Actinopolymorpha singaporensis: one gene and its partner. Each later gene encodes a partner of the first gene's protein in a complex. Links are inferred from orthologs where the notes say so. Each region holds a gene or a part of one and is shown in the gene's direction. Other genes may lie near its edges.

What was found.
Region 2: rpmJ (region 1) and rpmE share a complex: the UniProt entries of both Bacillus subtilis proteins name them as parts of the 50S ribosomal subunit. The link is inferred for Actinopolymorpha singaporensis from one-to-one orthologs.

Annotation. Positions count from the first base shown.
Region 1 is NZ_LT629732.1:2,976,900-2,980,425, forward strand. The notes cover bases 302-3,263. They hold rpmJ (50S ribosomal protein L36), read left to right. Parts: upstream 302-1,706; coding sequence 1,707-1,820; downstream 1,821-3,263. Other genes in these bases: map (type I methionyl aminopeptidase), read left to right, coding at 302-473; BLU27_RS13585 (DUF1707 SHOCT-like domain-containing protein), read left to right, coding at 654-1,091; infA (translation initiation factor IF-1), read left to right, coding at 1,383-1,604; rpsM (30S ribosomal protein S13), read left to right, coding at 2,026-2,406; rpsK (30S ribosomal protein S11), read left to right, coding at 2,488-2,895. In the rest of the region: more of map, read left to right, coding at 1-301; more of rpsD, read left to right, coding at 3,264-3,526.
Region 2 is NZ_LT629732.1:6,069,267-6,073,935, reverse strand. What follows is about bases 1-2,885. They hold rpmE (50S ribosomal protein L31), read left to right. Parts: upstream 1-1,273; coding sequence 1,274-1,498; downstream 1,499-2,885. Other genes in these bases: prmC (peptide chain release factor N(5)-glutamine methyltransferase), read left to right, coding at 2,796-2,885; prfA (peptide chain release factor 1), read left to right, coding at 1,656-2,738; rho (transcription termination factor Rho), read left to right, coding at 1-1,108. Also shown: more of prmC, read left to right, coding at 2,886-3,647; BLU27_RS27175 (L-threonylcarbamoyladenylate synthase), read left to right, coding at 3,769-4,416; BLU27_RS27170 (arsenate reductase/protein-tyrosine-phosphatase family protein), read left to right, coding at 4,509-4,669. UniProt on the Bacillus subtilis protein: Binds the 23S rRNA. While neither of the L31 paralogs is essential, this protein seems to function as the main L31 protein.

The DNA of each region.
Region 1 (3,526 bases):
AGCCGCGGCTGCTCGAACTCGCCCGGGTCTGCGAGGAGGCGCTGTGGCGGGGGCTGGCCGCGGTGCGCACCGGTGGCCGGCTCAGCGACGTCTCCGCCGCGGTGGAGGCTCACGTACGCGGCCAGGGCGACTACGGCATCGTCGAGGACTACGTGGGCCACGGGATCGGCACCCAGATGCACATGCCGCCCAACGTCCCCAACCTCGGCAAGCCCGGCAAGGGCCCGCGGCTGCAGCCGGGGTTGACGATCGCGGTGGAGCCGATGATCACCCTGGGCTCCCAGGACACCGACGTCCTCGAGGACGACTGGACGGTGGTCACCCGCGACGGCGGCACGGCGGCGCACGTGGAGCACACGGTGGCGCTGACCGAGTCCGGGCCGTGGGTGCTCACCGCGCTGGACGGGGGAGCGGCGAAGTTCGCCGAACTCGGCATCTCCGTCGGCGGGCAGGGCCACCAGCCCGTCGGGTAGGGCGCACAGACAGGACGCGGGGACGTACCTGCTCCCTGGGTACGCGACACCACCCCGTTTGGGTACTACCGCCGACCCCGGGTAGGGCGGACCCCACCCCTGTCCAGGAGGTTTCCTCCCGCTTCCCCTCGGGGGTCATCCCGGATGCGGTTCCGGGTGCGGCCGGGGCACACTGTCCACGTGCCATATGGACCGGACATGCGCGCCTCCGACGGCGATCGGGAGAAGATCGCCTCCCGGCTTCGTGACGCGCACGCGGAGGGACGGCTGTCCCTCGGGGAGTTCCAGGATCGCCTGGACGCGCTCTACTCCGCGCAGACCTACGGCGAGCTCGAGCCGCTGGTACGCGATCTGCCGGTGAGCCGCACGCCGCACACGCAGGCGGTCGTCCCGGACCGTCCCGCGCCCGCCCACCCCACCCGCCCCGCCCGCCGGGACAAGGCACTCGCGGTCATGTGGACCATCTGGGCGGCGGCCGTGGCCGTCAACCTGGTCGTCTGGATCCTGGTCAGCATCACCAACGGGCATCTGGAGTACTTCTGGCCGATCTGGGTGGCCGGCCCGTGGGGGGCGATCCTGGCCACGATCACGGCGGGCCGCCGGTACGTCCGGGACTGATCGAGGCTCCTTCGGCCAGGAACCCGCCAGGCTCCGGCTAGGATCGGGGGCAGCCGTCGAGTCCCGGCCGGATCGACCCGGTTCGGGGGCATTTCACAGGATGGCGAGGCCCGACCGAGCGGCGGGTCGGTGCCGGTTTCGCATCCTGCCCACCTGTGACGTAAACTCTGACGTCGGTCTTTCCCTGCCCAGCGGCTGGTCGATCGTGCGTGGGCGGGCACAGATGCGGGTGGGCAGTGACCAAGACGTACGCCCGCGACGTTCACACAAGCCAGGCGAAGTGCGGAGGACATGCCGAAAAAGGAAGGTGTCATCGAGATCGAGGGCACGGTGGTCGAGGCGCTCCCCAACGCGATGTTTCGCGTGGAGCTCCAGAACGGCCACAAGGTCCTCGCGCACATCAGCGGCAAGATGCGGCAGCACTACATCCGGATCCTCCCCGAGGACCGCGTGGTGGTGGAGCTCTCACCCTACGACCTGACTCGTGGGCGGATCGTCTACCGCTACCGCTAGCAACAGCGGGGGTGCCGCCCCCGTGGAGCCGACATTCCCGTACGCGGGGCCAGCCCGCCGAGTGGACTGATGGGAGCAGTGCTCCCGTCCGGAGAAGAAGTCATGAAGGTCCAGCCCAGCGTCAAGAAGATCTGTGACAAGTGCAAGGTGATCCGGCGGCACGGCCGGGTCATGGTGATCTGCGAGAACCCGCGGCACAAGCAGCGCCAGGGCTGAGCCTGGCGCGGTTCGCCAGCGGGTGCGGCTCACCACACCCAACCCAAGCGTGACCGCTCATCGGTGCACCCGCACCGGTGTCACCCCCGGTCGGAGGCCGGGGCCCGGTCGGAACGCCCGAGTCGAAACGGCTCGGCGGTCCAGGGCAGACCGGGACGCGGCACGTGAGCTAGACCTCCGCCAACCGAAAGGAAACCTGCCCCACATGGCACGACTCGTCGGTGTCGACCTTCCGCGCGACAAGCGCATCGAGGTGGCACTCACCTACATCTTCGGCATCGGTCGCACCCGCGCCCTGGAGACGCTGGACGGCACCGGGGTCAACCCCGACCTCCGCGTCCACCAGCTGGGCGACGAGGAGCTCGTGAAGCTCCGCGACTGGATCGAGGCGAACTACCGGACCGAGGGTGACCTCCGTCGTGAGGTCTCCGCCGACATCCGGCGCAAGATCGAGATCGGTTGCTACGAGGGCGTGCGGCACCGCCGCGGTCTCCCCGTACACGGTCAGCGCACGCGCACCAACGCGCGCACCCGTAAGGGCCCCAAGAAGACCGTCGCCGGGAAGAAGAAGCCGGGCCGCAAGTAGGCCGCCGGCTCCACCCAGCCCGCAACGTCAACCGATTCCGGGACTTGATCCCCACCTCGATTTCAGGAGTTTGCCGAGCTCATGCCTCCCAAGAGCAGGACCGCCGGCGCCGCCAAGAAGGTGCGCCGCAAGGAGAAGAAGAACGTCGCCTTCGGGCACGCGCACGTCAAGAGCACGTTCAACAACACGATCGTGACCGTCACCGACCCCAACGGTTCGGTGATCGCCTGGGCCAGCGCCGGCACCGTGGGCTTCAAGGGCTCGCGCAAGTCGACGCCGTTCGCCGCCCAGATGGCCGCCGAGGCGGCCGCCCGCCGGGCGATGGAACACGGCATGAAGAAGGTCGACGTCTACGTCCGCGGGCCGGGTTCGGGCCGCGAGACGGCGATCCGCTCCCTCACGGCCACCGGCCTCGAGGTGGGCACCATTCAGGACGTCACCCCCGTGCCCCACAACGGATGCCGCCCGCCGAAGCGGCGTCGCGTCTGACCCGAGCTGCGCGTACCACGAAGGAGTAGGTCTCAACCATGGCCCGTTACACCGGACCGATGAGCAAGAAGTCGCGCCGACTCGGAACCGACCTCGTCGGCGGCGACAAGGCGTTCGAGCGCCGTCCGTACCCGCCCGGCCAGCACGGCCGCGGGCGCCCCAAGGAGAGCGAGTACCTCCTGCAGCTGCGGGAGAAGCAGAAGGCCCGCTACTCCTACGGCATCCTGGAGAAGCAGTTCAGCCGTTACTACGCGGAGGCCCACCGGCGTCCGGGCAAGACCGGCGACAACCTGCTGCAGCTCCTGGAGTGCCGGCTCGACAACGTGATCTACCGCGCCGGCATCGCCCGCACGCGGCGCCATGCCCGGCAGCTGGTCGTTCACGGCCACTTCCAGGTCAACGGCCAGAAGGTCAACGTGCCGAGCTACCAGGTCAGTGCACACGACGTGATCGACGTACGGCAGAAGTCGCGGGAGTCGACGCCGTTCGTGATCGCCCGCGAAACCCACGGCGAACGACCCGTTCCCGGCTGGCTGGAGGTTCTCCCCGGCAGCCTTCGGGTCCTCGTCCACCAGCTCCCGGTCCGGTCCCAGATCGACATCCCGGTCCAGGAGCAGCTGATCGTCGAGTA
Region 2 (4,669 bases), 3.1 Mb from region 1 along the record:
CGTCCGCACCAGCGGCTTCCTGCCCGGCCCGAACGACGTCTACGTCTCGCTGGCCATGGTCAAGAAGTACGGCCTGCGCAAGGGCGACGCCATCATCGGCGCCATCCGGCAGCCCCGCGAGGGTGAGCGGCGGGAGAAGTTCAACCCGCTGATCCGGGTGGACACCGTGAATGGCGCGGACCCGGAACTGTCCAAGCAGCGGGCGGAGTTCAACAAGCTCACGCCGCTGTACCCGCAGGAGCGGTTGCGGCTCGAGGTCGACGCCAACAACCCGACGACGCGGATCATGGATCTCGTCACGCCGATCGGCAAGGGGCAGCGCGGTCTGATCGTCTCCCCGCCGAAGGCCGGTAAGACGCTGATCCTGCAGGCGATCGCCAACGCGATCACGCAGAACAACCCCGAGGCCCACCTCATGGTCGTGCTCGTCGACGAGCGGCCCGAGGAGGTCACCGACATGCAGCGGACGGTCAAGGGCGAGGTCATCGCCTCGACCTTCGACCGCCCCGCCGACGACCACACCACCGTCGCCGAGCTGGCGATCGAGCGGGCCAAGCGCCTGGTCGAGCTCGGCCACGACGTGGTGGTCCTGCTGGACTCGATCACCCGCCTGGGCCGTGCGTACAACATCGCGGCTCCGGCCAGCGGGCGGATCCTCTCCGGTGGTGTCGACTCCAGCGCGTTGTACCCGCCCAAGCGGTTCTTCGGCGCGGCCCGCAACATCGAGAACGGCGGATCGCTGACGATCCTCGCGACCGCCCTGATCGAGACGGGCTCGAAGATGGACGAGGTCATCTTCGAGGAGTTCAAGGGCACCGGCAACATGGAGCTGCGGCTGCGGCGGGAGTTCTCCGAGAAGCGCATCTTCCCGGCGATCGACGTGGTGGCCTCCGGCACCCGGCGCGAGGAACTCCTCATGGGCAAGGAGGAGCTCGGCATCGTCTGGAAACTCCGCCGGGTCCTGTCCGGGCTCGACGGGCAGCAGGCACTCGAACTCGTTCTGGAGAAGCTGCGGCAGACCCGGAGCAACGTCGAGTTCCTCATGCAGATCAACAAGACGATGCCCACGGCGCCGTCCTCGTCCCGCGACCGCCGCGACGACGACTGACCTCGACCCACGACCGGGGCTCCGCCCGCACCTCCCAGGGGAATGCGGGCGGGGCCGGGTCGGTTGAGCAGTCGTGGCGCCCAGATGGCACACTGATTCGCCGGCCCCGGTTCACGTCCCGTCCGAAGGCGCGACGACCCGGTGCCCCGAGAGCGGAGGAAAGCCGTGAAGCCTGACATCCACCCCCAGTACGTCGAGACGTCCGTGACCTGCACGTGTGGCAACGAGTTCACCACGCGCAGCACGTCGACCTCCGGCAGCATCCACACCGACGTGTGCTCCAACTGCCACCCCTTCTACACCGGCAAGCAGAAGCTGCTCGACACCGGTGGCCGGGTGGCCCGGTTCGAGAAGCGCTACGCGCAGGCCCAGGGCAAGAAGAGCAAGTAGCGAGCGTTCAGCGCCGGCCGGCGGACCTTTCCGGGTCCCCCTGGCCGGCGCTGTTTGCGTCCGCGACCCACCGCGCCGTACGCCGACGACCCGAGGTGCCCGGGTCACTCCGCCCGCTCCGCCCGCTCCGCCCGTACCCGCCCCTGAGGAGGCCTCCGTGTTCGAATCCGTCGAGACGCTGCTCGCCGAGCACGCCGACCTCGAGCGCCGCCTCGGCGACCCCGCGATCCACGCCGACCAGGCGGCGGCGCGCAAGGTCGGCCGGCGGTACGCGGAGCTGGGCCGGATCGTGGCCGCGCACAACACATGGCGGCAGTTGGTCGACGACGCGGCGGCCGCCCGGGAGCTCGCGGGGGAGGACGCCGGCTTCGCCGAGGAGGCCGAACGCCTGGCCGGTGAGGAGCAGGCGGCGGCCGAGCGCCTCCGGCTGCTGTTGCTGCCCCGCGACCCCAACGAGGACAAGAACGTCCTGCTGGAGATCAAGGCCGGCGAGGGCGGCGCGGAGTCCGCGCTGTTCGCCGGCGACCTGGTGCGGATGTACCTCCGCTACGCCGAACGCCATGGCTGGAAGACCGAAACGCTCGACGTGGCCGAGTCCGACCTCGGCGGCGTCAAGAACCTCACCCTGGCGGTGAAGGGACGCAACGGCGCCGAGCCGGGGGAGACGCCGTACGCACGGCTGAAGTTCGAGGGCGGCGTCCACCGGGTTCAGCGGGTGCCCGTCACCGAGTCCCAGGGGCGCATCCACACCTCCGCGGCGGGCGTTCTGGTGCTGCCCGAGGCCGAGGACGTCGACGTGGAGATCGAGGAGAAGGACCTGCGCGTCGACGTCTTCCGTTCGTCCGGACCCGGCGGGCAGAGCGTCAACACCACCGACTCCGCCGTCCGGATCACCCACGTACCCACCGGAATCGTCGTCTCCTGCCAGAACGAGAAGAGCCAGCTGCAGAACAAGGAGCAGGCCCTGCGGATCCTCCGGTCCCGGCTGCTGGCCGTCGCCCAGGAGGCCGCCGACCAGGAGGCCGCCGCGGCTCGTCGCAGCCAGGTGCGCACCGTCGACCGGTCCGAGCGGGTCCGCACGTACAACTTCCCGCAGAACCGCATCACCGACCACCGGGTCGGCTACACCGCCTACAACCTCGACCACGTGCTCGACGGCGAACTCGACGGGGTGATCGCGGCGCTGCAGGAGGCCGACCAGCGTGAGCGCCTCGGCGCGCTGGAGAGCCAGGCCGGCTGAGCCGCGCCTGCCGATCGGTACCGACCCGGTGAACCCGAGCCCAGTGAGCACAGGACGATGACCACCGCCCGCACGGTTCTGGAGCCCGCGGCCCGCCGCCTCGCCGAGGCCGGGGTCGCCTCGCCGCGGCACGACGCCGAGGCGCTGCTCGCCCACCTGCTGGGGGTTCCGAGGTCCCGGCTGGCGTGGGCGTCGGTCGACCTCAGCCCGGACCAGGAACGCCGGTACGCCGAGCTCGTCGCCCGCCGGGCGGACCGTGAGCCCCTGCAGCACCTCACAGGCACCGCGCCGTTCCGCCACCTGGAGCTCCTGGTCGGTCCGGGCGTCTTCGTGCCGCGGCCGGAGACCGAGGTGGTGGTCGACTGGGCGATCGGCGCCCTGGCCGGCCTCGCCGACGCCCCGGTGGTGGTCGACCTGTGCACCGGGTCCGGGGCGATCGCCGGGTCGATCGCGGGGGAGGTGCCCAGGACACGGGTGTACGCCGTCGAGCTGGACCCGGACGCGCACGCCTGGGCCGAACGCAACCTCGCCGGCACCGACGTCACGCTGGTCCGCGGCGACGCGGCGACGGCGTTCCCCGACCTCGACGGCACGGTCGACCTGGTGGTCGCCAACCCGCCGTACATCCCGTTGGATGCCTACGAGTCGGTCGAGCGGGAGGTACGCGACCACGACCCCGCCCTGGCCCTGTGGTCCGGGCCGGACGGCCTGGACGCCATCCGGATGGTCGAGCGGACGGCCGCCCGGTTGCTGCGGCCCGGCGGCGTCGCCGTCGTCGAACACGCCGACGTGCAGGGTGAGAGCGCGCCGGCGGTGTTCGCCGGGACCGGCCGCTGGGACCGCGTACGCGACCACCTGGACCTGGCCGGGCGGCACCGGTTCGTCACCGCGTGGCGGGTCGCTCGCTGACGGCGGCCGGCCACCCCACGCCCCGGACCGGCGTGCGGACCGGCGTGCGGGCCGGCGTACCTCCCGACGCCCCGGCGGCTGCCCGGTGGGTTCCCACCGCGACATGGCACGATGAGCGACTGTGAGCGAACGCTATTCCTGCGCGGACCGGGACGAACGCACGATCGGGTTGGAAATCGCCGCCTCCGCCATCCGGGCCGGCGACCTCGTGGTGCTGCCCACCGACACCGTCTACGGCATCGCCGCCGACGCCTTCGTGCCGGCGGCGGTCGACGCCCTGCTGGCCGCCAAGGGCCGCGGCCACTCGATGCCTCCACCGGTGCTGGTCGGCTCGGTCGCCACTCTCGACGGCATCGCCACCGACATCCCCGACGCCGGCCGGGCACTGGTGAAGGAGTTCTGGCCTGGCGCCCTCACCATCATCTGCCGCCAGCAGCCCAGCCTGGTGTGGAACATCGGGGAGACCGGTGAGACGGTCGCGGTGCGCATGCCCGACGAGGAGATCTCGCTGGCGTTGCTGGAGAAGACCGGGCCGCTCGCGGTGAGCAGCGCCAACAAGTCCGGGATTCCCGCTGCGACGACCTGTGACGACGCCGAGGAGCAGCTCGGTGACGCGGTGTCGGTCTACCTCGACGGTGGCCCGACCCCGGGCTCGGTGGCGTCCACCATCGTCGACCTGACCAGCAGTACGCCGCGGATCCTGCGGGCCGGGGTGATCTCGCTCGCCCGGCTGCGCGCGGTGGTTCCGGAGATCGAGGACCTCGGCTGACGGCGGCCGGACGGCACGCGGCTGCCGGGACACCCGGCGGCGGGGTAGTGAGTGGACGTGAGCGAGGAGTACGACCGGTGAGGAGCGGCACGATGGGCGACACGTTCGCGATCCTGTACGTCTGCACCGGCAACATGTGCCGATCCCCGGTGGCCGAGCGGATGACCCGGGCGGCCCTCGCAGCCAGGCTGGGGCCGAACGCGGACCGGTTCACCGTGTACAGCGCCGGGACGGGCACCGTCGACGGCCGGGT